DNA from 3 places in the Micromonospora sp. NPDC002575 genome. Region 1 is predicted to be linked to each of the others. Evidence: riboswitches for the same ligand, from Rfam matches in the RefSeq annotation. Region 1 holds a riboswitch; each other region holds the start of a gene.

Region 1 (11,350 bases):
CATCGTGGCCACGATCCAGCGCGAGCAGGACGAGGCGATCCGCTCCCCCGCCTCCGGGGTCACGATCGTCTCGGGCGGGCCGGGCACGGGCAAGACGGCGGTGGCCCTGCACCGGGCGGCGTACCTGCTCTATTCCGACCGCAGCCGCTACGCCGGCGGCGGCATCCTGGTGGTGGGCCCGTCGGCGGTGTTCGTGGAGTACATCGCCTCGGTGCTGCCGTCGCTGGGCGAGGAGACGGCGACGTTGCGCTCGCTCGGATCGCTGTTCCCAGGGATGGGCGCGACGCGCACCGACCCGCCGGAGGTGGCGGCGGTGAAGGGGTCGCTGCGGATGCGCCGGGTGCTGGAGCGGGCGGCGCGGGACGCGGTGCCGGGCGGGCCGGGCGAGCTGCGCCTGCTCTACCGGGGCGAGCTGCTGCGGCTCGACCGCCGGGAGCTCGACGGCATCCGGGACCGGGCGCTGGGCCGGGGGGCCCGCCGCAACGAGTCGCGCCGGGCGGGCTTCGACGGGGTGTTCGCGGCGCTGTGGGCCCAGGCCCGGCGGCTGGGCATCGGCCGGCTGCCGGAGCAGCGCGCGTTCGAGGACGAGATCGCCGAGCGGCCCGAGTTCCGCGAGTTCCTCAAGGCGTGGTGGCCGCGGCTGCATCCCCGGCACGTGCTGGGCTGGCTGGCCCGTCCCGACCGGCTGCGGCGGTACGCCGCCGGGGTGCTGTCCCGGGCGGAGGTCGGCCTGCTCGTCGAGGCGTACCGGACGCTGGACGCCGAGGGGCTCACGATCGCCGACATCGCCCTGCTCGACGAGCTGGACGCGCTGCTGGGCAAGCCGGTGCAGCCGAAGCGGGCGAAGCGCGACCCGTTCCAGCTCGCCGGGGGCGTACGCGAGCTGAGCACGCACGCCGACCGGCAGCGGGCGGCGCGCCAGGCGGCCCGGGAGCGGCCGGAGGACTACCGCGACTTCGCGCACGTGGTGGTCGACGAGGCGCAGGACGTGTCGCCGATGCAGTGGCGGATGATCGGCCGGCGCGGCCGGTTGGCGTCCTGGACGGTGGTGGGCGACCCGGCGCAGACCGCGTGGACGGGGGACCCGCAGGAGCTGACCCGGGCGCGGGACGCGGCGCTGGGCCGCCGGCGGCGGCACGAGTTCGAGCTGACCACCAACTACCGCAACTCGGCGGAGATCTTCGCGGTGGCGGCGGCGGAGATCCGCCGGCTCTACCCGGACCTGGCGCTGCCCCGGGCGGTGCGGTCCACCGGCGTGGCCCCGGTCGAGCTGACCGTGCCGGCGGCCGGGCTGGCGGCGGCGACCGTCGCGGCGGTCGGCGACCTGCTCGGCGAGGTGGAGGGCACGGTCGGGGTGATCACGCCGGTGCCGCGCCGCGACGAGGTCGCGGGCTGGCTGGCGGGCCGGGCCGCGCCGCGCCTGCAGGTGGTGACCAGCCTCCAGGCCAAGGGCATGGAGTACGACGGGGTGGTGCTGGTCGCCCCGGGCGAGATCCGGGCCGACCCGGGCTCGGGCGTGCGGACGCTGTACGTGGCGCTGTCCCGGGCGACCCAGCGCCTCGTCACCATCGACCCGACGGGCTGACCGCCCGCCCCGGCCGTGCCCTGGCCGGACCGCTGTCGATCACTTGCACATATTGCGATGTGAGCATAGATTGGGCCGGTCGAGGGGTCACGGACGGAGGGTGTGGGCGTGGGCGCAGGGCATGACCACCACCACGGGGCGGCGAACGTGTCGGCCCGCCACTCGGGGCGGCTCTGGGCGGCGTTCGCGCTGCTCGCCGCGCTGATGATCGTCGAGGCGACGACCGCGCTCGGCACCGGCTCGCTGGCGCTGCTCTCCGATGCCGGGCACATGTTCACCGACGTGCTCGGCATCGGCATGGCGCTCGCCGCGATCACCGCCACCCGCCGGGCCACCGCCGACCCGCAGCGCACCTTCGGGCTCTACCGGCTGGAGGTGCTCGCCGCGCTCGGCAACGCCCTGCTGCTCAGCGGCGTCGCCGTCTACGTCCTGGTCGAGGCCGTCCGGCGCTTCGGCGACCCGCCCGAGGTGACCACCGGCCCGATGCTCGTGGTGGCGGTGCTGGGCCTGCTCGCCAACGTCGCCGCGTTCGCCCTGCTGCGCAGCGGGGCGAAGGAGAGCATCAACCTGCGCGGGGCGTACCTGGAGGTGCTGGGCGACCTGCTCGGGTCGGTCGGCGTGATCGGGGCGGCCGTGTTGATCATGGCCACGGGCTGGTGGTGGGCGGACCCGGCGGTGGCCGTCGCGATCGGCGTGTTCATCCTGCCCCGCACCTGGCGGCTCGGGCGGGCCGCGGTGCGCATCCTGGTGCAGGCCGCGCCGGAGCACCTCCAGGTGACCGCCGTGCACGACCGGCTGGCCGCCGTGCCCGGCGTGGTCGAGGTGCACGACCTGCACGTCTGGACGCTGACCTCCGGCATGGAGGTCGCCTCGGCGCACCTGACCATGGCGCCCGGCGCGGAGGTCGGCGCGGTGCTGACCGCCGCCCGCACCGCCCTGCACGAGGACTTCCACATCGAGCACGCCACGTTGCAGGTCGAGCCCGGAGCGTCCCGCGACGGCTGCGGGCCGGCCGGCTGGTGAGACCGAGAGCCATCAATTTTCGCGACATTCGCGGTCGAATGGCCGACTTGACAGGTTTCATCCGCGTACCCTCCGTCACGGAGGCAGCGCTGGCCCCACACGCACCGGTAGGCTCGGCCCCGGCCATCGCCGGGCGGCGCCCTCCGGCGCCTGTGGTGGCCGCCGCCTAATCGCCCGCGGGCGAGCCGGGGAACCATGTGTGTGGGGTGCATCCGCTCCAGAGCGGTAGGGATCTTCCGTCCCGAACCCGTCAGCTAACCCGGTCGGCGGCTGACGGAAGGACACGCACATGCCAGTAGTGGCACCTGTAGGAAGGATCGCCGCCCGGGTGGCGGCGGCGCTGGCGCTGACGCTCGCCGTCGGTCTCGGGGTCGCGCCGGTGACGCCGGCCGGGGCCGCGCCGCCCGTCGGCCTGCTCGCCGCACCCGGCGACGACGAGGAGGGCGGCACGCCCGCCCTGCGCGCCCAGCTCGAGGCGGCGAGCAAGGGCTACCTGGAGGCCAAGACCGCCCTCGACCGGTCGGTGAAGCGGCAGCAGCAGCTCGGCGGCCAGCTCAAGACGGTCGAGGCCGAGCTGGTCACCCGGGGCGCCAAGGTCGGCGAGATCGCCGGGGTGGCGTACAAGAAGGGCCGGCTCACCGCCGCCTCGGTGCTGCTCGACAGCAGCTCCCCCGAGGGGTTCCTCGACCGGGCCGCCGCGCTCGACACGATCGCCGCGAACGAGGACCGGGCGCTGCGCGAGCTGCTGACCACCCGGGACGAGGCGACGAAGACCCGGCAGGCCCTCGACGGCGAGATCCGCGAGCAGCGCAAGCAGGTCGCGTTGATGGGCAAGCGCAAGGAGCAGGCCGAGCGGGCCCTCACCGTGGCCAACAACAAGGCCAGCAGCAGCGGCGGCGGGTCCAGCCCGGGCGGCTCCTCCAGCGCGAACGCCACCCCCGCGAAGCGCAACGCCGACGGCTCCTGGCCGGCGGAGTCGTGCAGCGTCAACGATCCCACCCCGGCCAACGGCTGCATCACCCCGCGCACCCTGCACGCGCTCAACCAGGCCAAGGCCGCCGGCTTCACCCGGTACGTCTCCTGCTACCGGCCCGGTGGCTCCGGCGAGCACCCGAAGGGCCGGGCCTGCGACTTCGCCGCGCAGAAGGGCGGCTTCGGCGGCGTGGCCACGGGCGGGGACCGCACCTACGGCAACAACCTGGCGGCGTACTTCGTGCGCAACGCCGACCGGCTCGCCGTGCTGTACGTGATCTGGTTCAAGCAGATCTGGCTGCCCAGCAGCGGCTGGAAGGCGTACAGCGGCGGAAACGGGGACCCGTCCAGCGACCACACCAACCACGTGCACCTGTCGGTGATCTGACCCGCGCCCGCCCCGGGCGGCCCTCCCCCGTCGGGGCGGGCCGCCCGGGGCGCTACGCCGTGCGACCAAGCACCTCGCCGAGCCGGCGGGCCAGCCCGAGGTGCGCCGAGCGGGCCTGCCGGAAGGCGTACGTGAACAGCGGCGTCGGCGCGGCCAGGGTGATCTCCACGTCGACGCGGAGCAGGCCGTCCGGCTCGTCGCGCAGCCGCGTGTGATTACGCACCGTCGTGGAGGGCCGCTGCCGGGCCACCGTGACGATCTCGTCGTCGGTCACCACCAGCACGTCCGCCTGGTATGTCACGCCGAAGCGCAGCGGCCCGGCGGCGAGCTGGTCGGTGATCGCGTAGCTGGCCAGGGCGCCCGGCCGGGGCGGCAGCCGGCGCACCCGCGTGATCAACGGATGCAGCTCGGTCTGCCGGGCGGGGTCGCTGAGCAGCGCCACCGCCTCGGCCCGCGGGCAGCGGGCCTGGACCGAGTACTGGAAGCTGTCGCGCCGGGGCATCCGTCGATCGTCCCCCACCCGGGGGCGTGGGGGAAGAGTCGGGCCGCCCCGGCACCGGAAACCAGCGTCGGCGGCCTCGTCAGGCGCCCGGCAGCACCTCGGGGGTGGCCGTGCCGGCGAGGTAGGGCTCGGGGGCGCCGAACAGCCCGAGCAGGCCGGTCACCCAGAGCTGCCGGTGCACGAACCGGCTCGGCTCGGTGACGATCAGCTTCACCCCGCTGACCTCGGCGGTCTGGAAGCCGGCCACCATCGCGCTGATGCCGACCGAGTCGATGAAGGTGACGAGGCGCATGTTCAGCTCGATGCGGGCGGGCCGGCCCTTGGTGAGCACCTCGGCGATGGCTTCACGCACCTCGTACGCGGTGTCGACGTCGATCTCGCCGCGCGGGGCGATCTCGATGACACCACCGGAAAGAACCGACTTCACGATCGACAGGCTCACGCGAGCACCTCCACTCGCCCGTTGACGGGCGCCTCATCAGTACGCGGGCCGCGACCGAGAGTATTCCTCCGATGGCCTCGGTCGCCACCCCTCGGGATGAGCAATTCGTGGATCAGGGCAAAACACGTTGCCCTTATCCGGACTTTTCAGATCCTGTTTGCCGGACGACCGGCCCGGGGCCGGTGTCGCCGACCCAGGGTAGCGGTCTCCTCCGACCTTTGCGCGCACCCCGCACTTCGGGCGTGTGCCCCACCCGGCCGCCACCCGCGCGACTCGCCGCCGTTGCCCGCCCCGCCTAGCATCGGCGGCGTCCACACCCGTGACACGGAAGGGACCACCTGATGATCCGGAGACTGGCCGGCCTGGCCGGCGTCGGCGCGCTGCTCGCACTCATGCTGGCCTGCGGCTTCGGCGGCGCCGGGGACGACGATGACGATGACGACGACGACTTCGCCCGGGGCTCGGCGGTGGTGTCCGTACGCTGAGGGCACGGCCGGCACGCCGGGGGTTTGCGGCGGCGGCGGGCGGGGCACTGCCCCGGTGGGCGGACCGCGCCGGGCGTGCCGGCGGACCGCCCACCGGTCTCACGCCGCAGTCCGAAGTGGCCGCAAGCTTCGGCACCCGAGGAGGTAGCACGATGTTCGGAACCAACCTGCTGGAGCGCCGCAGCAAGCCCGAGCGGATCGCCGACCAGGCGTGGCAGCACCTGGCCTCCGCCGTCGTCTCCGCCGGCGACAGCGTCCGCGGCACCGCCCGCTCCGCCCGGCGCAGCGGCTCGGGTCTCGCCGACGACGCGGGCGACCTGGTCGGCTCCGCGGGTGAGCTGGTCGGCTCCGCGGCCGACGAGGCGCGCCGCCGGGCGGTGCTGGCCTTCGACGCGCTCGCCGGTCGCCGGCCCGCCCTGCCCTGGGGGCTGCTGATCGGGGCCGCCCTGGCCGGCGCGGCGATCGGCTGGGCCGCCGGCTCGGCGGCGCGGGCCGCCGGGCGTCGGGGCGAGCGCGACGTCGAGGAGATCGAGTTCGTCGACGTCGACCGGCCCAACTCCCCGGTCGGCCTGGACGGCTGAGCCTGGACGGCCGGCCGTCGCCGCCGGTCCGCCGAGGAGCGCCCGAGGCCCGGGCGAGGACCCCGAGGCCCCGCCGAGGAGCGCCCGAGGCTCGGGCGAGGACCCTGAGGCCCGGCGAGCACCCGAGGCCCTTCGAGACGTGAACCGGGCCGGCCTCCGTGCGGGGAGGCCGGCCCGGGGTTTCGGGCCCGCGCGGGGCGGTCAGGTGGCGGTCAGTTGGCCGTGCAGGTCAGGATCGCCGGGGTCGAGTCAGCCCCGGTCCCGCTGGCGACGAAGCCGAAGGTGGTGCTGCCGCCGACGGGCAGCGTCCCGTTCCAGCCCGCGTCCCGCACCACGACCTGCGCCCCGGTCTGGGTGTAGGTGCCGCCCCAGAGCTGGGTGATCTGCTGGCCGCCGGGGAAGTTCCAGACCACTCCCCAGAAGCTCTTCGGCGTGCCGCTGTTGTTCTTCACGGTCACCTCGCCCTGGAAGCCGCCGGACCAGGAGGTGGTCACCTTGTACGTCGCCGAGCAGGCCCCGGCCGGAACGGGCGTGCCCGTCGCCGGAGGCGTCGTGACCGGAGGCGTGGTGGCCGGCGGGGTCGTCGCCGGCGGGGTGGTGGCCGGCGGGGTCGTCGCCGGCGGGGTGGTGGCCGGCGGCGTCGTGGCCGGCGGGGTGGTCGTCCCGCCGAGCCGGTCGGCGACGATGATGCCCCGCCCGTTGGTGCCCAGGTAGGCCCGCCCGTAGACGCGCGGGTCGCCGGTCAGCGCCTCGCCCGCGTTGCCGTACTGGTGCCTGTCGTCGTTGATCCGGACCCAGGCCGCGCCGGTGTTGTCCGACCGGAACAGGCCGGCCTGCCCGTCGACGGTGCCGAAGGTGAACACCGCCGGGTACGTCTGCCCGGGGGCCGCCTTGCCGAAGCCCACGTTCACCGCCGACGACACCCCGGCCTGCTTGACGAAGGTGGCCCCGGAGTCGGTCGAACGCCACAGCCCGCCCTCGCCGGCCAGCCAGATGTCGCCCTCCTTGCCGGGCACCGCCTTGAACTTCACGTTCCCGGTGCTCGGCAGCCCGGTGGCCGCCGACGCGGTGAAGCTCGCCCCGCCGTTGCTGCTGACGTAGAACTTGCCGCCGGAGAAGCCGTAGAACTTGTTCTTGTTGACCCGGTCGGACTCGACGACGGCGTTGGCCGGGATGCCGGTCGCCGCGGTCCACGAGTTGCCGAAGCCCACCGAGCGGACGACCTGCTGGCCGGGGTCGGCCGGCGACCAGACGAACTGGCTGCCGTCGGCGGACGCGGCGACGGTGCCGCCGTTGTTGATCCCGCCCGGCTCGCTGCCCTGGAACCAGTTGGCCCCGCCGTCGGTGGAGAACGCGACGTGGCTGTCGTTGGGGCGGTCGGCGTCGGTGAAGTTGCCGGCCCGCACCAGCACGGCCGGGTTGGTCTCGGCGTAGTCGATGCTGGTGGTGCTGGTGAAGACCGGCTGGCTGAAGATCTTCGCCGGCACGGCGTCGAGGTCGGTGTGCCGGAAGCCGCCGAGGTCGCCGAGCGCGCTGACCAGCGGGGCCCCGGTGGGCGGGCTGACCAGGTCGAACACGGCGGTCTCCTCCAGGCCCTTGACCATCGGCTTGATGGTGAACTGGCCGCCGGTGTCCCACTTGGTCAGGTCGGTGCTGCCGTAGATGGTCGCGCCGGTGCCGTACATGAACCGGTTGGAGTCGTGCGGGTCGATCTCGACCGACTCGTTCATCCAGCCCAGCTTCGGCGTCTCCTCCGGCGGGGCCGGGTTGGTGCCGAAGGTCAGCCACGGCACCGAGGAGATGTCCATGGTGTACTTCTTGCTGCGGTCCGGGTAGCTGGTGAACTCCCAGATCCGGGACCAGGTCGCGCCCCCGTCGGTGCTGCGCCAGAAGATCGCGTCCGGCCACCAGGAGATCTGGGTGGCCACCATCAGGGTGTTCGGCTTCTGCCGGTCGATGGTCAGGCCGGAGTAGCCGAAGTAGGCGTCGGAGCTGGACGACGGGATCGGGCTGATCTGCGTCCACGCGCCGGTGGCCCGGTTGAACTTCCACACGTCGCCCTTGGCCCCGTCGTACGGGCCGCCGGTGTCGCTGGTGGCGATGTACAGGTAGCCGCCCACCGGGTCCACGACGCCCTTGTGGGCGAGGTAGCCGGTCGGCTGGCCGGGGATCCGCTCCCAGGTGGCCCCGCCGTTGGTGCTGCGGTAGACCGGGTTGGCCTTGTCGGCCACGCCGACGTAGATCGTCTGGGTGGCGTTGCCGGCCGTGCCCGTGCTCTTGTCGAACGACACCCAGGTCAGGCCCTGGTTCTGGCTCTGGTAGCCGGTGCTGTCGTTCGGGTCGGCCCGGTAGTTGCCGACGTTGGGGAAGTTGGCGACCTTGGCCCAGGTCGCGCCGTAGTCGGTGCTGCGCCACAGGCCGTTGCCGCCCTCGGCGCCGTAGTAGATCGTGCTGTTCTTGTTCGGGTCGACGGCGAGGCGCTCACCCATGCCCCGGCCGGGCATGTTGCCGCCGTTCTTGAACGGCAGCTCGGTGACCTGCCAGGTCGCGCCCTTGTCCGACGAACGCAGGATCGCGCCCTTGTTCGGGTCCCAGTCGTTGGTGTACATGCCGACGGCGGCGTACACCCGGTTGGTCTGCACCGGGTCGGTGGCGACGCTGACCACGCCGTTGTAGCCCCACTTGTCCGCGCCGACCCAGTCCAGCAGCGGCGTCCAGGACTGGCTGGCCTGCTCCCAGCGGTACAGGCCGCCGATGTCGGTGCGGGCGTAGATCAGGTTCTTCTCGGTGGGGTTGAAGACGACGCCGGGGACGAAGCCGCCACCGTCGATCCGCACGTTCTTGAACGAGTACGGCTCCGCGGCGGCCGCGACCGCCTCGGTGGACGGGGCGACGGTGAACTGAACGGCCACGACTGCCGTGGCGGCGGCCAGCACGGTGGTGACCGCGCCGACGAGACCTCTCCGCATCTGCGGTTTCCTCTCGGGGATGCCCGTGATGGTGGGACGAGCACGACGTCGGCGGTCGACGGACGACCGTGCCCGGACCCGACGTCGGGGCGCGGGAAGCCTGCCCGGGCTTCCCACCGGCACGCGCGGCTCCCGCTGCCGAGGAAGGCATTCACGGTAACCTCTACCGGGCCGAGTTAGGAAGCACTCCAAACAAACTCGCCCGGCCGGCGGACCGGCGACGGCCGATCAGTCGAGGTGGTAGACGTACCCGTCGCCGACGGCCTCGCGCCGCACGCCCAGCCCGTCCACCGGCCGAAGCTCCGCGCCCTGCCACGGCGTGCCCGCCGTGTACGCCGGCAGCACCACCACCGTACGCACCCCGACCCCCCGCAGGTACGCCACGGACGCGGCGTCCGGGAAGCCCGCGCTCGCCGCCCGGATCTCCTGCTGCTTGGCCGGGACGAACGACGCCAGCCCGTTGACGATCTTCGGGAAGCCGTCGGTGGACCAGAGCATCACGTGGAACTCCCGGATGCCGTCGCTGGGCAGCACCAGCGCCGGACCGCGCAGCCCGTGCATCGCCGCCGGCGCGACCGGGGCCGGCACGTGCGGGGTCCGGTTGACGCCCTCGGCGAGCACCAGCAGCACCGGCAGCACCAGCACCAGCCGTCCCCAGCGCCGCCACCCGCCACCGGGCCTCCCCGCCGCAGCCGGCTCCGAATCGGTGTCGATGGTCAGCGCGCCGGCGGCCAGGACGCCCAGCAGCAGCGTCGTCCACAGCACCAGCCGGCCCGGGGTGCGCACGCCGTCCCAGCCCGGCACGTGCTCCACCAGCGTGACGTACCCCGGGTCGCCGTCCCCGCCCAGCGTGCTGCCGGCGGCCAGCGCCACGGTCACCAGCGCCCCGACGGCCAGCGCCACCCGGTGCCGCACCCGCCACGCCGACACGAACAGCCCGGCGGCGGCCAGCCCGATCAGCACCATCCCGGGCAGCAGCGTCATCTCCCCGGCGAAGCTCAGCGAGGCCCGCGCCGCCTCGTGCCGCTCCCCCCACAGCCACGACTCCGGCGGCGCGGTGAGGAAGCCGCGCAGCGGCGGGGAGAACATCGCGATCTGCTCGACCGTGCGCCGGCCGTCCGGGTGCCGGGCCACCACCTCGAAGTAGGGCGCGGCCATCAGCAGGGTCACCCCGGCGAAGAACACGCCGCCGGCCAGGTCCGCCACCAGCAGCCGGCGGCCGAACGCCGGCCGCCGCCGACGCCGCCACCACGACCAGCCGTACCCGCCGGCCGCGCCGAGGCAGATCAGCGCCAGCGCGTACGCGAAGGGCAGGCCGATGCCGAAGCCGAGGCTGACCTGCCAGGCGGCGACCGCCCAGCCCGCCCCCGCCCAGCCGGGGCGCACCCGGTCGGGGCGGTAGCCGTGCCGCAGCGACCAGCCGTGGCCCCGGGCCAGCATGGCCAGCGCCAGGGCGATCCCGCCGACGCTGAGCACGTGCAGGTGCCCGGCCTGGGCCAGCTTCCACGGCGCGTACGCGAAGGACGCCCCGGCCACCGCCGCGCCCGCCCGGCCCGCGCCGAGCTGCCGCGACAGCGCGTACGCGCCGACGAAGGCGAGCGCGTGCACCAGCACGTACAGCAGGTTGTAGCGGACCACGGCGGCGACCGGCCCGTCGCCGAAGAACCCGAACGGGGCGTAGCCGAGCAGCGTGTCCGAGTACGCGTACGTGTACGGCTCCGGCCAGAACGTGTTGGAGTGCCAGAGCTGCGTCGGGTTGGTGAGCACCGCGTGCCCGCCCCAGGCGACCTGCCACGCCTGCAACGTCGGGTCGCCGACGTCCTGCGGGATGGTGCCGGTCAGGTCGCGCACGGTCGGCCAGGTCAACACCACGGCCAGCACCAGCGACCCGAGCACCGCGAGGGTCCACTCGTGCCGGGCCAACCGGCCCGCCATCGCCCACCACCGGCCGTCGGCCGGCGGCCCGGCGGCGGCGGCCGGGGCCACCTCGCGAACCTCACTCATCGCCTGCTCCCCGCTCCCGACGGTCAACGCCGCCTGAGATCGTGCCGGACCACGCGCCGTCTTGTCGACCGTCATCACTGCAAGGAGGGGCACCTTGTTAACGCTTTCTGCATAGGAAGGGACCCCTCCTAACCGCCGAGCCCCGGGCCCGGCGCAGGCGGGCGGTCAGATCAGGCGCAGCTCGCGGGCGCGGCGGACGGCCTCCCGGCGGCGGGTGGCGTCCAGCTTGCGGTAGATGTTGCGCACGTGCGTCTTGACGGTGTTCACCGACAGGGACAGCTCGGCGGCGATCTCCACGTTGGACAGGATGCTCTGCAGGTAGCGCAGGATGGTCAGCTCCCGCTCGGTGAGCGGCTCGTCCAGCGCCCGGTCCGGCGCGGGGCCCGGCCGCGCGGGCGG
Region 2 (11,350 bases), on a different contig from region 1:
GCAACCTGCGGGCCGTGGTGGACGCCGTGCTGCCCAGCCTGCGCCGGGCCGCCGAGCGGGGCATCGAGGACATCGACGAGATCGTCGACATCCACATCGCGTGCACGGTCGACGCGATGCTCGACAGGTCGACCGTGCTCGCCGCCGAGGTCGACGCGGGCCGGTGCGCGGTCGTCGGAATGTCGTACCGGCTCAGTGCCGGCGGGGTGCGGACGGTGGCCGCCGTGCCGGCCGCCATGGCCGCGGACGCCACCCCGACCCGCGCCGCCGCCTGACGCTCACCGCCGCCTGACGCACAACACCGCCCGGCGCTCACCGCCACCCGGCGCCCACCGCCTGGCGCTCGCCAGCCCTTGGCGTTACGACCGTCGCCTGCCGCACACCACTGCCCGAGAACCGACGAGAGGGGCCGCCCCCGCAGCGGGACGGCCCCTCTCGGCATGCGCGGCACGCGGCGTCAGAGCAGCGACATGTGCACGTGGTCGGTGTGGTTGGACGGCCCGCTGTAGGAGCTCCAGCCGTTCGCCGGGAACCAGATCTGCCGGTTCCAGATGACGTAGTAGATGCCGAGCCGGTCGGCGTTGCGGATGAGGAACGCGGCGAGATTGTTGCCGTACATCCGGGTGTCGTTGTTGTGCCAGGGGGAGAAACCGCTGTTCTGGAGCGACCAGTCGCAGGCCCGGCCCTTGGGGTGCTCCCACGGCCCGCCCGGCCGGTAGCAGCCCACGAACCGGTTGAAGCCGGCCCGCTTGACCTCCTTGTAGGCGTGCAGCGTGCGAGGCGTGACACAGCCGGAGGTGGTGGGGTCGTTCTCGCTGCACGACTCCGGCCGCCAGCTGCCGTCCGACGACCGGCCCGGCGCGATCCTCGCGACCGGGGACGTGGCGTTGACCAGGCCGCCCGTGAAGCCCTTGCCGCCGACCAGCGCGAGCGCCTTCTCGGCGTCGTGCTTCTTCTTCGCCATGACCGACGCCTGCTTCTGCTGCTCGCGCACCTCGGCGTCGAGCGCGAGCTTGGCCTGCTCGGCGCGGTTCTTCGCCGCGCTGACCTCGGCCAGCTTGTTGGCGTTGACCATGTTCAGCTCGTCGAGGGCGGAGGCGCGCTTGACGAACGAGTCCGGGCTGTTGCTCTCCAGCAGCATCGCCATCGCGCCGACCCGCCCGGTCCGGTACGACTGCGCGGCCATCTCGCCGACCTGCGGCGCGAGCGCGTCCAGCTCCTCCTGAGCCTTGCGCACCTCGTCGGCGAGCTGCGCCTGGCGCTTCTTGGACTTTTCGAGCTTCGACTTGGCCTGGACGTAGTCCCGGTTCGTCGCCTCGATCACGTCGGTGATGAGCTGGGGCTCGTCGTCCTCCTCGTGCCCCGAGGGTTGGGGGGCGGCGGCGGGCAGGGCGAGCGCCGGGGCGGCCGGCCCGGCGACGACCGCCAGGGCAGCGAGCACGGCCACCACGGGTGTCAACCAGCGGTGCAGGGGTGCCGTCACAATGTTCCCTTCCATCGACCGCCGACCGGGTTAGCTGACGGGTTCGGGGCGGAAGCGGCCCCTACCGCTCGCGCGGATTCACCCCGGGCACCTGGTTCCCCGGCTCGCCTCGCGGCGATTGGGCGGCGGCACCGCAGGCGCCGCTTCGCGCCTTCGGCGGTGACCGGCAGCGAGGTTACCCGAGAGGCCATGCGGGGAGCTACGTCCGGATGCCGACTAAAAGCGTCATTTCGTAATCGCCGTCGGTAATCAGTGATGCGCTTCTCAGGGCGGATGCCGCCATCGGTCACGCTGCGAAGTGTCACCATGCGGTGTCCGTGCCTCCTTCTCGGTGCGGCCGTCCGGCCGGGGGGTGGGTGGTGGCCTGGTCGTCGGGGAACCCCCCGACCGCCCGGCCGCCGCCGAGCGCCTCCAGCGCGAGATCGCGGTCCGCGGTCCGCCGTCCGCCCCCGCGGGTACGCGCCGCCGGCACGTCCCCGCCGCCCGCCGGGCCGGGGCGGGTCGCGGCGGCGTGCCCCGCCGTAGGGTGCCCTGTGCCGGTGTGCCCCGCCGTGGAGTGCCCCGCTGCGTTGCGCCCCGCCGCCGTGCGTCCCGCCGCCGTGCGCTCCGCCGCTGTGCGTCCTGCCGCCGTGACCACGGCGGCCAGCCCGGTGGTGAGCGGCACGGCGGCGATCAGGCCCAGCGTGGCGACCGCGCTGCGGACGATCTCCTGGGCGAGGAACTCGCTCGTCAGGATCTCGGTCACGGGGCGGGAGTCGGCGGTGAGCAGGAGCAGCAGCGGCAGCGACGCGCCCGCGTACGCCAGCACGATCGTGTTGACCGTGGAGGCGATGTGCGCCCGGCCGACGCGGGTGGCCGCCCGGTAGAGCTGCAACCGGGACAACCCCGGGTTGGCGTGCGCCAGCTCGGTGACCGTGGCCGCCTGGGTGACGGTGACGTCGTCGAGCACCCCGAGCGAACCGATGATGATGCCGGCCAGCAGCAGGCCGTGCAGGTCCACGTCGCCCCGGAACATCGACAGGGTGGTGGCGTCCTCGCTGCCGTACCCGGTGAGGTGGGTGGCCGCCGTGGCCAGGGTGCCCAGCAGTCCGGTGAGCACCAGGCTGCCCAGGGTGCCGAGGACGGCAACCGACGTCTGCGCGGTGACCCCGTGGGTGAGGTACAGCACCACGAACATGATCAGTGCGGAGCCGACGACGGCGATCGGCAACGGCGACCCGCCCGCGCCGATGCCGGGCAGCACGAACGTCAGCAGAATGGCGAAGGTGGCGGCGAGCCCGGCCAGGGCGGCCACCCCCCGCCAGCGGCCGAACGCGACGATCGCCAGCGCGAACACCACCGCCAGCCAGATCAGCGGGGTGCCGCGCTGGTGCTCGGCGATGTTGTAGGCGCTCGCCGCCGGGTCGGCCGGGTCGGTCAGTTTCACCAGCACGATCCGGTCGTCGACGGCGACGGTGGGCGCGCCGGGGCCGGTCGGGATCGGCGTCTCGACCTGCTGCCCGGCGTCGGGCCCCTGCTCCACCCGGACGGTCACCGTGCCGCACGGGCCGTCCGCGACGCCCGGCCCGCCGCCCTCCGGCGTCTCCGGCTGCGGCGGGCACTCCTCGGTGACCACCCGGGTCACCGTGCCGTGATAGCGGGGCACCGGCGAACTGCCGTCGACCTCCGGGCCGCCGTCGCGGGGCCACAGGACGGCCGCCGCGATCACGGTGATCACGAAGAGGGGGACCACGGTCGCGACGAGGACCCGCCGCACCCCCGGTGGGGTGGGCGGAGCGGGTCGGTTGTGGTCGGCGCCCATCGACGATCTCCAAACGGTGTCAGCGCGGGATACGGCTCGGCGGCCCGGACGGTTCAGCGTCGCGGGCGATCGATCCGGGCCGACTGCCCGGACGACCACACCCGGTCGACCCCTCGGGGACCCGCCCGCCCCCGAGGACCGCCCGAAGCCCCGCCCCTCCTCACGAGCCGCCGGGAGCGGACCGCGTCCCATCGCCCGGAATCGTAGCCACCCTCACCTGCGAACGCAGGTCGGCCGACACCATGTCGGCGACATGGCGGTGTTCCGGGCGCTCTGATACCGCCATGTGCCCGACACGCTGCCGTTTCGACGGGCGGCGGGGCATGTTGGAACCATGGCCCACGACGCGCACGCCAACCACGCCGGGCACGACAAGCACGCCGGGCACGACCCGGAGATGTTCCGCCGCCGGTTCTGGGTCTGCCTCGCGCTGACCCTGCCGATCGTCGTCACCAGCCACATGGTGATGGACTGGTTCGGCTACTCGCTGGAGTTCCCCGGCCGGGCCCTGGTCGGCCCGGTGCTCGGCTCGGCGGTCTTCTGGTGGGGCGGTTGGCCGTTCCTGGTCGGCGCGGTCCGGGAGCTGCGCGACCGGGCGCCCGGCATGATGCTGCTCATCGCGATGGCGATCAGCGTGGCATACGCCGCGTCGCTGGCCACCAGCGCCGGCGCGTTCGACCTGGACTTCTGGTGGGAGCTGGCGGCGCTGGTCACCATCATGCTGCTCGGGCACTGGCAGGAGATGCGGGCGATCGGCCAGGCCCGGGGCGCCCTCGCGGCGCTGGCCGCGCTGCTGCCCGACGACGCGGAGCGGGTCCGCCCCGACGGCGGCGCCGAGCGCGTCCCGGTGGCCGAGTTGCGCGTCGGTGACGTGCTGCTGGTCCGGCCGGGCGGTCGGGTGCCGGCCGACGGCCGGGTCGTCGACGGGGCCGCCGAGCTGGACGAATCCATGATCACGGGCGAGTCCCGTCCGGTAGCCCGGTCGGTCGGCGACCGGGTGGTGGCGGGCACGGTGGCCACGGACTCGGCGATCCGGGTCGAGGTGGAGGCCACCGGCGAGGAGACCACCCTCGCCGGCATCCAGCGCATGGTCGCCGAGGCGCAGCGCTCCAGCGGCCGGGCCCAGGTGCTCGCCGACCGCTTCGCGGCCTGGCTGTTCTACGTCGCCACCGCCACCGCCGTGGTCACGGTCGTGGTCTGGTCCGCCCTCGGCGACACCGACGAGGCCGTCGTGCGGACCGTCACGGTTCTGGTCATCGCCTGCCCGCACGCGCTGGGGCTCGCGATCCCGCTGGTCATCGCGCTGTCCACGGCGGTCGCGGCGCGCTCCGGCATCCTGGTGAAGAACCGGCTCGCGCTGGAGCGGATGCGCACCGTCGACGCGGTGCTGTTCGACAAGACCGGCACCCTGACCCGGGGCGAGCACGCCGTGACCGGCGTCGCGGCCGTCGCCGGCACCAGCGAGGACGAACTGCTGCGGCTGGCCGCCGGCGTCGAGGCGGACAGCGAGCACCCGCTGGCCCGCGCGATCGTCGCCGCCGCCGAGCAACGCGGCGGTCCCGCGCCGGCCACCGGCTTCCGCGCCCTGCCGGGCCGTGGGGTGCGGGCCACGATCGACGGCACCGAGTACGCGGTGGGCGGCCCGGCGCTGCTGCGCGAGCTGGGCGCGGGCCTCCCCGCCGAGCTGGAGCAGGCCACCGCTGACTGGGCTGGGCGGGGGGCGGCCGTGCTGCACCTGGTCCGCCTTCCCGGCACGGTGCTCGGCGCGCTCGCCCTCGCCGACGAGGTGCGCTCCGAGGCCCGCGAGGCGATCGCCGAGCTGCGCGCCCAGGGCATCCGCACCATCGCGATGATCACCGGGGACGCCCGGGCCGTGGCCGACGCGGTCGCCGCCGACCTCGGCTTCCGTTCCGGGGTGGACGAGGTCTTCGCGGAGGTGCTGCCGGCCGACAAGGACGGGAAGGTCACCGAGCTGCAACGACGGGGGCTGACCGTGGCGATGGTCGGCGACGGGGTCAACGACGCCCCGGCGCTGGCCCGCGCCGACGTGGGCATCGCCATCGGGGCCGGCACGGACGTGGCGATCGAGTCCGCCGGGGTGGTGCTCGCCTCGTCCGACCCGCGCGGGGTGGCGGCGGTCGCCCGGCTCTCCCGGGCGTCGTACCGCAAGATGGTGCAGAACCTCGCCTGGGCGGCCGGCTACAACGTGGTGGCCCTGCCGCTGGCCGCCGGGGCGCTGGCCTGGGCGGGGGTGGCGCTGAGCCCGGCGGTCGGGGCGATCCTGATGTCGGCGTCCACGATCGTGGTGGCGTTGAACGCCCAACTGCTCCGCAGGGTCCGCCTCACCCCCGGCTGATCCCGGCCGGGGCCGCAAATCCGGCGTGCGCGTCGGGCCACGTTCCGCGCCCCTGCATCCACGGGCGAGGCGAGGCAGGTCGACCTCGGGCGAGGCTCTAGCGTGGTGGTGTGCGGACGACGACGGCGGCGGCGGGCGGGCGGTGGGGTCGCCTCGCGCTGCTGCTCTGCACCCTGGTCGGCCTCGCCGCCATGCACACCCTCGGCCACGGCGCACACTCCGGCGGCACCCACGCCGGCCACGACGGGGCGACACCACGCGACGGCCACCCCGCCCCGGCGGTGCACGCCGAGGCCGCGGGTGTCCCCGGGGCGCTTGTCGGCGGCGCGGGTGGCGCTGTGGCGTTCCCCGGCAGCGCGGGCGGTGGTCGGGCCGACGGGCCGTCCGGGTGGAGCGTTTGCCTGGCGATGCTCGGCGCCCTCGGGGTGGCCCTGCTCGTCGCCGTGCTCCTGCTGACCGGTGCCCGGGCACCCGGCCCGCCCGGCAGGCAGGCCGGTGGCGTGCCCGCCGGACCGCGTGCCCCGCCACCCCGCCCGCTCGGACTTCGGCTGGCCGAGGTCTCGGTGTCGCGTACGTAGGACGGCCCGGCGCGGTGCCCGGCTCCGCCGGTGACCCGCGTCCCCGTCCTGCCCACGCACGTGACGAGACCGAAGGATTCACCGTGACCACTCGTACTGTCGCGCGCCGCGCTGCCCTGGCCGGCGCTGCCCTGACCGCCGTCCTCACCCTGGCCGCCTGCGGCTCCGCCGGCCACGGCTCGCCCAATCACGACGAGCCGGCCGCCGGCGCCGCCACTGCCAGCTCCATCGCTTCCGGGGCTCCCACGCGCGGGTCGGCCGCGTTCGGCGACGCCGACGTGATGTTCGCCCAGATGATGATCCCGCACCACCGGCAGGCCGTGGAGATGGCCGAGCTGGCCGAGACCCGCGCCGCCGACGCGGAGGTCAAGCGGCTCGCCGCCGCGATCAAGGCCGCCCAGGCCCCGGAGGTCGCCACCATGACCGGCTGGCTGGCGGGGTGGGGCCGGCCGGTCCTGTCGCCCGCGCCGGGGCACGGGCACGGCATGCCGGAGATGGACCACGCGATGCCGGGGATGATGTCCGAGGCGGACATGACGAAGCTGGCCGGCGCGAGCGGCGTCGACTTCGACCGGAAGTTCCTGCGCACGATGATCGCCCATCACGAGGGCGCGATCACCATGGCGCGGGAAGAGTTGGCCGAGGGGGCGAACCCCGAGGCCAAGGCGCTGGCCCAGCAGATCGCCATTAGCCAGCAGGGCGAGATCGACCAGATGAGGAAGATCCTCGCCCGGCTCTGACGGCCGGATCGGACGGCCGGGTCGTGCTGTGCGCCATGCCGGCGAGGTGGGGGTATCCGCGGCTCGGGATGCCCCCATGTCGCCGACATGAAGTTGATCAAGCGAGTGTCGGTCGCGCCGGGGAGTCGCGCCGCGGTCGCGGTCGCGGCCTTCGGCGCGCCGGCGGCGTCAGCCGCGCTTCATGAGGCGGCCGACGGCGGCCATCATCTCGGTGGCCATCTCGTCGGCCCGGCCCTCGACGGCGCCCTCGTGCAGGCAGTGCCGGGCGTGCCCGTCGAGCAGGCCGAGGGCGACCTTGTCCAGGGCCGCCTGGATCGCGGAGATCTGGGTGAGCACGTCGATGCAGTAGCGGTCCTCGTCGACCATCTTCTCGATGCCACGGACCTGACCCTCCACGCGGCGGAGCCGCGCGAGCAACTGGTCCTTGCTGGCGGTGTACCCCCGGGTCGGGGCGGGCATGGGTCCGGTCATGCGACCGAGATTAACATACCCCTCAGGGGTATGTTACGGTTCGACCTGGCGGATACCCCCACCCGGTATCCCTGGCGTTTCCAGGCCAGTGGTCCGCCTCACCATTACCCCCCGGGGGTAACGTGAGGTGCAGCGGAAGGAGAGAGCGATGGTCAGCACGACGTACGAGGTGCGGGGGATGAGTTGCGGGCACTGCGCCGGCTCGGTCGTCACCGAGGTTGGTGCGATCGACGGCGTCACCAACGTCAAGGTGGACCTGGAGGGCGGCCAGGTCACCGTCACCAGCGACAGCCCGCTGGACACCGAGACCGTGCGCGCCGCCGTCGACGAGGCCGGATACACCCTCGTCGGCGCGTGACGCCGCCCCTGCGGAGAAGTCGAGGCACACGATGAACACGGCGACGAAGCTGAGCGGTTTCGCCCTCGGCCTGGCGGCGGTGTTCGGCGCGGCGTACGGGGTCGGCCAGGTGGTCGGCCCCGTCACCCCCGCCGCCGACACCCGCCACGACGCCCACGCCGACGCCGGGGACGCCCCGGCCGCCCACCTGCCCGGCGGGCTGCTCGTCTCCGACCGGGGCTACACCCTCGCCCCGCTGGCCGCCCCGGCCGGCGAGTTCGCCTTCCGGATCACCGGCCCCGACGGGCAGCCGGTCACCCGCTACGAGGTCGCGCACGACAAGCCGATGCACCTGATCGTCGCCCGGCGGGACCTCTCCGGCTTCCGGCACGTCCACCCGGAGGCGGGGCCGGACGGCACCTGGCGGGTCGCGTCCCCGCTGGCCGGCCCCGGCGTCTGGCGGGCGTTCGCCGACTTCACCCCGGCCGGCGGGCCGGCGCTGACCCTCGGCGTCGACGTCACCGTTCCCGGCGCGCTCGCCGCCCGACCGCTGCCGCCGCCCGCCACCGCCACGACCGTCGACGGCTACACCGTCACCCTGGCCGGCGGGGTCCAGCCCGGCCGGGCCAGCCGGCTCACCCTGACCGTCAGCCGGGACGGCACGCCGGTCACCGACCTCCAGCCGTACCTCGGCGCGTACGGGCACCTGGTGGCCCTGCGCCAAGGCGACCTGGCATACCTGCACGTGCACCCGGAGGGCGCGCCCAACGACGGGACGACCCCCGCCGGGCCGGGCGTCACGTTCTCCGCCGAGTTCCCCTCGGCCGGCAGCTACCGGCTCTACCTGGACTTCCGGCACGGCGACGTGGTGCGCACCGCCGAGTTCACCGTCGTCGCCAGCACCCCCGCCGGAGCTGGCCCCGGCGCATCGGGCGCACCGACGACGACCGGCGCACCGACGACGACCGGCGTACCGGCGATGACGGGCGCACCGACGGCGACCGGCGTACCGGCCGCCACCAGCACCCCGACCGTCGACGCCGGCCACGGCGCCCCCGGGCACGGGCACGACTGACGGGAGGCAACGATGAGCTCGCCCACGCGACCGCTACCGGTCGCACCGAACCGCATCGAACTGGCGATCGGCGGCATGACCTGCGCGTCCTGCGCCGCGAGGATCGAGAAGAAGCTCAACCGGATGGACGGCGTGACCGCCACGGTCAACTACGCCACCGAGAAGGCCACCGTCTCGTACGCCGACGACGTCACCCCCGACGACCTGATCGCCACCGTCACCAAGACCGGCTACACGGCCGCCCTGCCACCCCCTCTCTCGCCCTCGCCCTCGCCCGAGTCGGCCACCGCCACCGCCGCCCAGCCGGTGGACGAGCTGCGCGGGCTGCGTACCCGGCTCTGGGTCTCCGTGGCCCTGGCCGTGCCGGTGGTCGTCCTCGCCATGGTCCCCGCCTGGCAGTTCGACTACTGGCAGTGGCTGTCGCTGACCCTGGCCGCGCCGGTCGTGGCCTACGGCGGCCTGCCGTTCCACCGGGCCGCCCTGATCAACCTGCGGCACGGCGCGGCCACCATGGACACCCTCATCTCGCTGGGCACCCTGGCCGCGTTCGGCTGGTCGCTGTGGGCGCTGTTCCTCGGCGACGCCGGCCAGCCGGGGATGACCCACCCGTTCCGGTTCGACATCACCCGCACCGACGGGGCCGGCAACATCTACCTGGAGGCGGCGGCCGGGGTGATCGTGTTCATCCTCGCCGGCCGCTACTTCGAGGCCCGCGCCAAGCGGACCGCCGGTGCCGCGCTGCGCGCCCTGCTGGAGCTGGGCGCGCGGGACGTCGCCGTGCTGCGCGACGGCGTGGAGACCCGGGTCCCGGTGGACCGGCTCGCCGTGGGGGACCGGTTCGTGGTCCGCCCCGGCGAGAAGATCGCCACCGACGGCGTGGTCGACGAGGGCACCTCGGCCGTAGACGCCAGCATGCTCACCGGCGAGTCCATGCCGGTCGAGGTCGGCCCCGGCGACACCGTCGTCGGCGCGACCATCAACGCCGGGGGCCGGCTGGTGGTCACCGCCACCCGGGTCGGCGGCGACACCCAGCTCGCCCAGATGGCGCGGCTCGTCGAGCAGGCCCAGACCGGCAAGGCCGCCGTGCAGCGCCTGGCCGACCGGATCTCCGGGGTGTTCGTGCCGATCGTGATCGCGCTCGCCGCCGGCACCCTCGGCTGGTGGCTCGGCGCGGGGGCCGGCCCGACGGCCGCGTTCGCCGCCGCCGTGGCGGTGCTGATCATCGCCTGCCCGTGCGCCCTCGGCCTGGCCACCCCGATCGCCCTGCTGGTCGGCACCGGGCGCGGCGCGCAGCTCGGCATCCTGATCAAGGGCCCGGAGACGCTGGAATCCACCCGGCAGGTCGACACGGTGGTGCTGGACAAGACCGGCACCGTCACCACCGGCCGGATGACCCTGGTCGACGCGCTCCCCGCCGACGGCGAGGACGCCGCCGAGCTGCTGCGGCTCGCGGGGGCGCTGGAGGCGGCGAGCGAGCACCCCATCGCCCGCGCCGTGGCCGCCGCAGCCGCCGAGGTGGGCCCGCTCGCCCCGGTCACCGGCTTCGCCAACGTCGAAGGGCTCGGCGTCACCGGCACCGTCGACGGCCGCGAAATGGTCGTCGGGCGGCTCCGGCTGCTGCGGGAGCGCGGACTCGACGTACCGGAGAAGCTCGAACGGGCGGTGACCGGCGCGGAGGCCGCCGGCCGGACGGCGGTGCTGGCCGGCTGGGACGGCCGGGCCCGGGGGGTGCTCACCGTGGCCGACGTGGTGAAGCCGACCAGCGCGGCGGCCGTCGCCGGGCTGCGCGCCCTCGGCCTCACCCCGATCCTGCTCACCGGCGACAACGCCACGGTGGCGCGGGCGGTGGCCGCCGAGGTCGGCATCGACGAGGTGACCGCCGAGGTGCTGCCCGCCGACAAGGTCGACGTGGTCAAGCAGCTCCAGGCCGACGGCCGGGCCGTGGCGGTGATCGGCGACGGGATCAACGACGCCGCCGCCCTCGCCCAGGCCGACCTGGGCCTGGCCATGGGCACCGGCACCGACGTGGCGATCGAGGCCAGCGACCTGACCCTCGTGCGGGGGGACCTGACGGCCGCCGTGGACGCGATCCGGCTGTCCCGCCGCACCCTGGGGATCATCAGGGGCAACCTGTTCTGGGCGTTCGCCTACAACGTGGCCGCGCTGCCGCTGGCCGCCGCCGGCCTGCTCAATCCGATGATCGCGGGCGCGGCGATGGCGTTCTCCTCGGTCTTCGTCGTCGCCAACAGCCTCCGCCTGCGCCGCTTCCAGCCGGCCCGCCGGCCCTGAGGGTTCGGCGGGCGACGTCGGGGTACTGGGTGGGTGTCGCACCACCGCAGTGAACGTTGGAGGTTCCCATGGGTATCGATGACAAGATCGCCAACGCGTCCGAGGACGCCGCCGGCAAGCTGAAGGAAGGTGCCGGGCGGGCCACCGACGACGAGCGGCTGGAGGCCGAGGGCCGCAACGACCAGGCGAAGGCCAGCCTCAAGCAGGCCGGCGAGAAGAT
Region 3 (6,006 bases), on a different contig from region 1:
CCCTGGGACCCACGCGAAGCAGCTCGACCGCTTCACGGAGATCCACACCCACCCCTCACCCTACGCGGGAACCTCCGCGACCATGTGAGGCGAAGGGAGGTAGGCCATGACAACGCACGTATTCACGTTGGTGCTCGATCGGCAGCCTACCGATGATGAACTGGACACTCTCTGTGCCGAAGGCTGCGATGACGCGGCCTTCGGCACAGAGAACGGCCTTCCGATCGCAGAGTTCGATCGAGAGGCCAGCACGATGGCGGACGCGATCACCTCCGCAGTCAAGACCCTCGACCACGCTGGCCTGACCGCGCTTCGTGTACTCGATCAAGATCTGGTGACGCTTGCCGACATCGCCGGTCGCATCGGGCAGAGCAGAGAGTCTGTGCGGCGATACGCCACGGGCGATCGAGGGCCGGGCACCTTCCCACCTCCGATCAACCCCGCCCGCGAGGGCACCATGTTCTACAGGTGGAGCGAGGTCAGGTCATGGATCCAAAAGAACCTGAAGGTTGAGATCCCAGACAGCGACCCATCGCTGGTGGTGGCGAACCTCATGCTTCAGGCAAGGCAGCACCGCGGACGCGTCGCGCACTGGGGAGTGCTGGTCGAGCTACTCGCCGCCCCAACTCCTAGCGACGGCCAACAGGGCTAATGGCACGCCAATGGCACGCCGCATGATCGTTGACCTTGAAACCTCGAAGGCCCTGGCTCGGGACTTGCGTCCTGACCAGGGCCTTCGTGCGTGGAGCGGGTGACGGGAATCGAACCCGCACTGTCAGCTTGGGAAGCTGATGTTCTGCCATTGAACTACACCCGCAGGCGGACCCACTGTACCCGACGCCGTCGCCGCCTGCACCCAGGCACCCCCTCACGTGCTCCACCATCCCGACCACGCCGACACCCCGGCGACCAAGATCCGCAGGCCATCGATGGTGCGTAGGATTTTCACCGCGGCAACATATGCCCATTCTCAAATCTCTCGATCGGTTGTAACGTCTCCCGCACGTTCAAGCCACGGCGCGACACACCCCCTGCCGCGCCGCCAGAAAGAGGTGGGCCCATGGGACTCCGTCCCAACCTGCTGACCCGGCGCACCGCCGGCGTCGCGTCGACGACCCTCGCGCTGCTGCTCAGCACCGCCGCCGTGGGTGTCGTCCCGGCCGCTTCGGCCTTCTCCGCCGCCCCGACCGAAGCGTGCGCCGAGCCGGCCGACGTCCACTCGGACGCCCGGGTGAAGGCCGGCGCGCACGCCAAGCACGAGCCGAACGAACTGACCGCGAAGGAGACCCGCGAGCGGGAGGCCGACCTCGCCGCCGCCCTGCGCGAGCGGGCAAACTTCCGGGTCGGCGCCGGCGCCGCGGCGCTCGCCACCGTGACCATCCCGGTCATCGTGCACGTCATCCAGGAGGACAGCACCCGCGCCGGTGGCAACATCCCCGACTCGATGATCAACTCGCAGATCAGCGTGTTGAACCAGTCCTACAGCGGTGCCACCGGCGGCGCGGCCACCGCCTTCAGCTTCCAGCTCCAGAAGATCAACCGGGTCACCAACCCGGCGTGGTACCCGATCGTGCAGGGCTCCTCGGCTGAGCGCTCGATGAAGAGCTCGCTGCGCGAGGGCGGCAAGAACACGCTGAACGTCTACCTCGGCGAGCTGAGCGACGACCTGCTCGGCTGGGCCACCTTCCCGAAGCGCCGGCTGGACAACATGGACGGCGTCGTCGTGCTGGGCGAGTCGCTGCCGGGCGGCACCGCCACCAACTACAACCAGGGCGACACCGGCACTCACGAGGTCGGCCACTGGCTGAACCTCTACCACACCTTCCAGGGCGGCTGCTCCGGCTCGGGCGACGGCGTGAGCGACACCCCGGCGGAGGCCTCGCCGGCGTACCAGTGCCCGACCGGCCGGGACACCTGCACCGCGGCCGGGCTGGACCCGATCACCAACTTCATGGACTACACCTACGACACGTGCATGTACCAGTTCACCGCCGGCCAGGCGGCCCGGATGCTGACCGCGTGGGACGCCTACCGCGCCCCCTGACGTACCACTGCTGTTGATCGCCCCGGTGCCGGCTCCGTCTCCCGACGGGCCGGCACCGGCGTCTGTGGGGGTCAGGCCGCCGCACGATGGGCACCGCGCCCGCCGAGGGCCGACCGCCGATCCGGTACGCCCACAGCGCCCCCGCCCGAGGCGGTGCCAGCGGCGTCGGCGGCCCCGGGGTCGAGCCAGACCTGCACGGCGGGCCGGTCGGTCGCCTCGCCGGGGCGAACGGTGCCGGCGTCGCCGCGCCGGGCCAGCATCGCCACGTCGACGGTGAACTCGAAGAGCCGCCAGTCCACCTGCGGCGCGGCCCGCCCGATCTCGGCGAGCCGGGCCACCCGGGCCTGGTCGGTCACCGGTCGGGCGTGCCCGGCCACGTACGCCTCGTCGTCGCTGTCCTCCGGCGGGAAGGAGTGCAGCGCGTAGCGGCCGTCGCGTTCGAGGTCGCGCCGCTTCGGCGAGTCGACGACGAAGCAGAAGAGCCCCTCGTCGGTGATCACCGGGGAGACCGGGTGCACCCGGGGCCCACCGTCGGCGCGGACGGTGGCCAGGTAGCCGAAGCCCGGCCCGTACTGCTGCATGAGGTGACGGATCCCGTCGGCGAGTCGTGGCTCGTCAGCGGCGAATTCGGACCAGGAAGCCATGCCGACATCCTATCGAACACCTGTACGACACGCGAAGCGCGACGCGCGGGTCGGGCACCCGATTCGCAGGCTCGCTCACCAGCCCCGCTGACCAGGCCCGCCGACCCACCTCGCTATGGTGTTGCGATGCTGCTCTCCGACCGCGACCTCGTCGCCGAGCTGAAGGCCGGCACGCTCGCGCTGGAGCCGTTCGAGCCGACCCTGGTGCAGCCGTCGAGCATCGACGTACGCCTCGACAAGCTCTTCCGGGTCTTCAACAACCACCTCTACACGCACATCGACCCGTCCGTGCAGCAGGACGACCTGACCTCCATGATCGAGGTGCCCGACGGCGAGCCGTTCGTGCTGCACCCCGGCGAGTTCGTGCTCGCCTCCACGCTGGAGGTGATCTCGCTCGGCGACCAGCTCGCGGGCCGGCTGGAGGGCAAGTCGAGCCTGGGCCGGCTGGGGCTGCTCACCCACTCCACGGCCGGCTTCATCGACCCGGGCTTCACCGGCCACGTCACGCTGGAGCTGTCCAACGTGGCGAACCTGCCGATCACGCTCTGGCCGGGCATGAAGATCGGCCAGTTGTGCATCTTCCGGCTGTCGTCGCCGGCCGAGCACCCGTACGGTTCGGCGGTCTACGGCTCGCGCTACCAGGGCCAGCGTGGCCCTACCCCGAGCCGCTCCTGGCAGAACTGGCGCACCTGGCCGCCCCGCTGACGCCGACCCGCTGACGCCGCCCCACTGACGCCGACCCGCTGACGCCCCGCTCCGCTGGACGCCCCGCTCCTCCTGGGGCGCGCTGCGCCGCCCTCCGCCACAGGGGTGTGAGAAGGGGCCCCTTCTCGACCGTATGCGTTAACAAGGGGCCCCTCCTTGCACCTCAGGAGGGGCGGCCGAAGCTGTGGATCGGGCCGTCGTCGACGCGCTTCATCTTCACCGGGACGCCGGCCCGGGAGGCGTGCACCACCCAGCCCCCGCCCACGTACATGCCGACGTGGTGCAGGTCGGAGTAGTAGAACACCAGGTCGCCGGGGCGCAGGTCGGCGCGGCTGACCCTGGCGGTCACCGACCGCTGCTGGGCCGCGTTGTGCGGCAGCGAGACGCCGGCCTTCGCCCAGGCGGCCAGCATCAGCCCCGAGCAGTCGTACGAGTTCGGGCCCTCCGCGCCCCAGACGTAGGGCTTGCCGATCTGGGCGCAGGCGAACTTCACCGCCGTCCCCGCGCCGCCACCCGGGTAGGACGCCGGGCAGGGGGCGGGCTTCAGCGGGCCGCCGCCACCGTTGCCGTACACCTTCAGCCGCAGCTTCTGCAGGCGGTCGATCTCGGCGTTGATCTGCTTCCGCTTCGCGGCGAGCTGGGCCTCGGTGCGGGCGAGCTGGGCGACCATCTCGTCGAGGGGCTGCTTCTTCGCGGCCAGCTCGTCGCGGAGGTCGACGACCGCCTGGACGTCGTGCTGCTGGCGCTGGGCGAACCGGTCGAGCAGCTCCAACTGCCCCATCATCTGGCTCGGCGTGCGGCTGCCGAGCAGGGCGTTGACCACCGAGATGTTGTCGCCCTTGTACGCCTCGACGGCGAGGCCGCCGACCTTCCTCATCGCCTCGTCCACCTGGCGCTGGAGCGGCCCGATCTGCGCGGCGAGCGCGTCGGCCTGCCTGCGCTTGGCGGCCAGGTCCTGGCGGGTGGCGTTGTGCCGCTCGATGAGCGGTTCGAGTTTGTTCCAGTCCTCGTCGATCTGCCGCTCGATCTCGGCGACCGAGGGGTCGGCGTGGGCCACGGTCGGTGCGCCGGTCAGGACGACGGCGACGCCGACCAGGGCGGCGAGGGCGGTGGTGCAGCGTGACCAGCGGGTACGCGGCGCAGCCGGCATCCGGTCGGCGTCGGCCGTCCGGCGTGACGGGCGCCGCGGGGCATGGTGTGCCACCGGGCTCCGTTCTCCTTCTTCCTCTACCGCCTACCGGGTTAGCTGACGGGTTCGGGCGGGAAGGGAGAGCGCCCTACCGCAGCGCCGCTGCGGATTCACCCCGGCGTACCTGGGTCCCCGGCTCGCCCGGAGGCGACTCGGCGGTGTCGCACCGTCACCGCCCGGCTGGGCGGTGCAGCTACCGGCCGACAATTGGCCAGAGTAGAGACGGGCGTCATCGCTTCGCAACCCGACGGGCCGTGACACACCGTACAGGCCCCTCGTCGGCTTCGATGCCCGCCGCACGCCGAAGGCCCCCGGTCGGGTGACCGGGGGCCTTCGGGCGGTGCTGCGCGGCGCGGCCTTCGCGGGGGCCGGTCCGGGTCAGCCGGGTCGGCGGAAGCCGGCCACCGGCATGGTGTTGATGCTGCTCACGTTGACCGGCTTGCCGGCCCGGGGCGCGTGCACCATCTTGTCGTTGCCGATGTAGAGGCCGACGTGGTGCAGGTCGCTGAAGAAGAACACCAGGTCACCGGGGCGGGCCTCGGAACGCGGGATGGCGCGTCCCTCGTTCCACTGGGCGCCGGTGAAGTGGGTCAGGTGGATCCCGGCGGCCTTGTAGGCGTACTGGGTCAGGCCCGAGCAGTCGAACGAGTTCGGGCCGGTGGCGCCCCAGACGTACGGGTCGCCGACCTGGGCGCAGGCGGTCCGGATGGCGGTGCGGGCGGCCGAGCTGACCACGCCGGTGACCGTCGGGCAGCCCTCGGTGGACACCACGGTCTTCGGCATCGACGCCTGGAGCCGCTTGATCTCGGCGTTGATCTTGGTCTTCTTCGCCGCCAGCTCCTTGGTCTGCTTCTCCTGGGAGGCGATGAGCGTGTCGAGCTTCTGCTTCTCGGTGTCGTACTTCGCCCGGACGGCGAGCACGCCCTCGACCTGCCTGCGCTCCTGCGCGGCGAGCCGGTCCAGAATGGTCAGCTGCTCGGCGAGGGTGCCCGGCTTGGTGCTGACCAGCAGCGCGCCGATGTCCTGCGACGGGCCCGAGATGTAGTAGCGGGAGGCGAGGTCGCCGACGCGGTTCATGGCCAGCTCTGTCTCGAGCGCCAGCGGCTCGATCTTCTTCTGCACCTCCGCCGCCTTCTCACGGTTCACCTTGAGCTGGGCGCGGACCTTGTTGTACTGCTCGATGGTGGGCTCAAGCTGCTCCCACTGCTTGTCGATCTGCGCCTCGATCTCGTCCACCGACGGCTCGGCGTACGCGGGCGCGGTCAGTGTCCCGGCGCCGACGGCGACCGCCGCGACCAGGGTGAGCAGGCGGCGTGCGAAACGGCGGGCACCACCCGGGCGAGCGGTTGACCGTTCCGGGGCATGACGATGAGGGGGCATGGTTGCCACCGGCACCGACTCCTTCGCAACCGACCGCCGGGCGC

The links. Region 1 has a riboswitch for cyclic di-AMP ahead of ACFYWL_RS25775 (coiled-coil domain-containing protein). Riboswitches for the same ligand answer to the same signal wherever they lie in the genome.
Region 2: linked by a shared signal. The riboswitch ahead of ACFYWL_RS11985 (coiled-coil domain-containing protein) and the one ahead of ACFYWL_RS25775 (coiled-coil domain-containing protein) in region 1 are both predicted to bind cyclic di-AMP.
Region 3: linked by a shared signal. The riboswitch ahead of ACFYWL_RS07920 (NlpC/P60 family protein) and the one ahead of ACFYWL_RS25775 (coiled-coil domain-containing protein) in region 1 are both predicted to bind cyclic di-AMP.

What each region holds. Positions count from the first base shown of each region.
Region 1 is NZ_JBIARA010000021.1:42,385-53,734, forward strand. Features, by position in the region: gene ACFYWL_RS25765 (HelD family protein) at 1-1,585, shown strand, start outside; gene ACFYWL_RS25770 (cation diffusion facilitator family transporter) at 1,694-2,608, shown strand; cyclic di-AMP (ydaO/yuaA leader) riboswitch at 2,762-2,893, shown strand; gene ACFYWL_RS25775 (coiled-coil domain-containing protein) at 2,898-3,968, shown strand; gene ACFYWL_RS25780 (SRPBCC family protein) at 4,021-4,470, opposite strand; gene ACFYWL_RS25785 (STAS domain-containing protein) at 4,550-4,912, opposite strand; gene ACFYWL_RS25790 (hypothetical protein) at 5,254-5,397, shown strand; gene ACFYWL_RS25795 (hypothetical protein) at 5,550-5,978, shown strand; gene ACFYWL_RS25800 (cellulose binding domain-containing protein) at 6,191-8,947, opposite strand; gene ACFYWL_RS25805 (hypothetical protein) at 9,176-10,951, opposite strand; gene ACFYWL_RS25810 (LuxR C-terminal-related transcriptional regulator) at 11,117-11,350, opposite strand, start outside.
Region 2 is NZ_JBIARA010000006.1:135,204-146,553, forward strand. Features, by position in the region: gene ACFYWL_RS11980 (carbonic anhydrase) at 1-275, shown strand, start outside; gene ACFYWL_RS11985 (coiled-coil domain-containing protein) at 458-1,483, opposite strand; cyclic di-AMP (ydaO/yuaA leader) riboswitch at 1,488-1,618, opposite strand; gene ACFYWL_RS11990 (YibE/F family protein) at 1,785-3,284, opposite strand; gene ACFYWL_RS11995 (heavy metal translocating P-type ATPase) at 3,619-5,640, shown strand; gene ACFYWL_RS12000 (hypothetical protein) at 5,751-6,218, shown strand; gene ACFYWL_RS12005 (DUF305 domain-containing protein) at 6,302-6,958, shown strand; gene ACFYWL_RS12010 (metal-sensitive transcriptional regulator) at 7,127-7,429, opposite strand; gene ACFYWL_RS12015 (heavy-metal-associated domain-containing protein) at 7,578-7,787, shown strand; gene ACFYWL_RS12020 (hypothetical protein) at 7,819-8,841, shown strand; gene ACFYWL_RS12025 (heavy metal translocating P-type ATPase) at 8,854-11,130, shown strand; gene ACFYWL_RS12030 (CsbD family protein) at 11,199-11,350, shown strand, end outside.
Region 3 is NZ_JBIARA010000004.1:59,708-65,713, reverse strand. Features, by position in the region: gene ACFYWL_RS07945 (helix-turn-helix transcriptional regulator) at 107-652, shown strand; tRNA gene ACFYWL_RS07940 (tRNA-Gly) at 744-817, opposite strand; gene ACFYWL_RS07935 (zinc metalloprotease) at 1,061-2,044, shown strand; gene ACFYWL_RS07930 (pyridoxamine 5'-phosphate oxidase family protein) at 2,116-2,688, opposite strand; gene dcd (dCTP deaminase) at 2,815-3,393, shown strand; gene ACFYWL_RS07920 (NlpC/P60 family protein) at 3,557-4,543, opposite strand; cyclic di-AMP (ydaO/yuaA leader) riboswitch at 4,610-4,750, opposite strand; gene ACFYWL_RS07915 (NlpC/P60 family protein) at 4,961-5,977, opposite strand.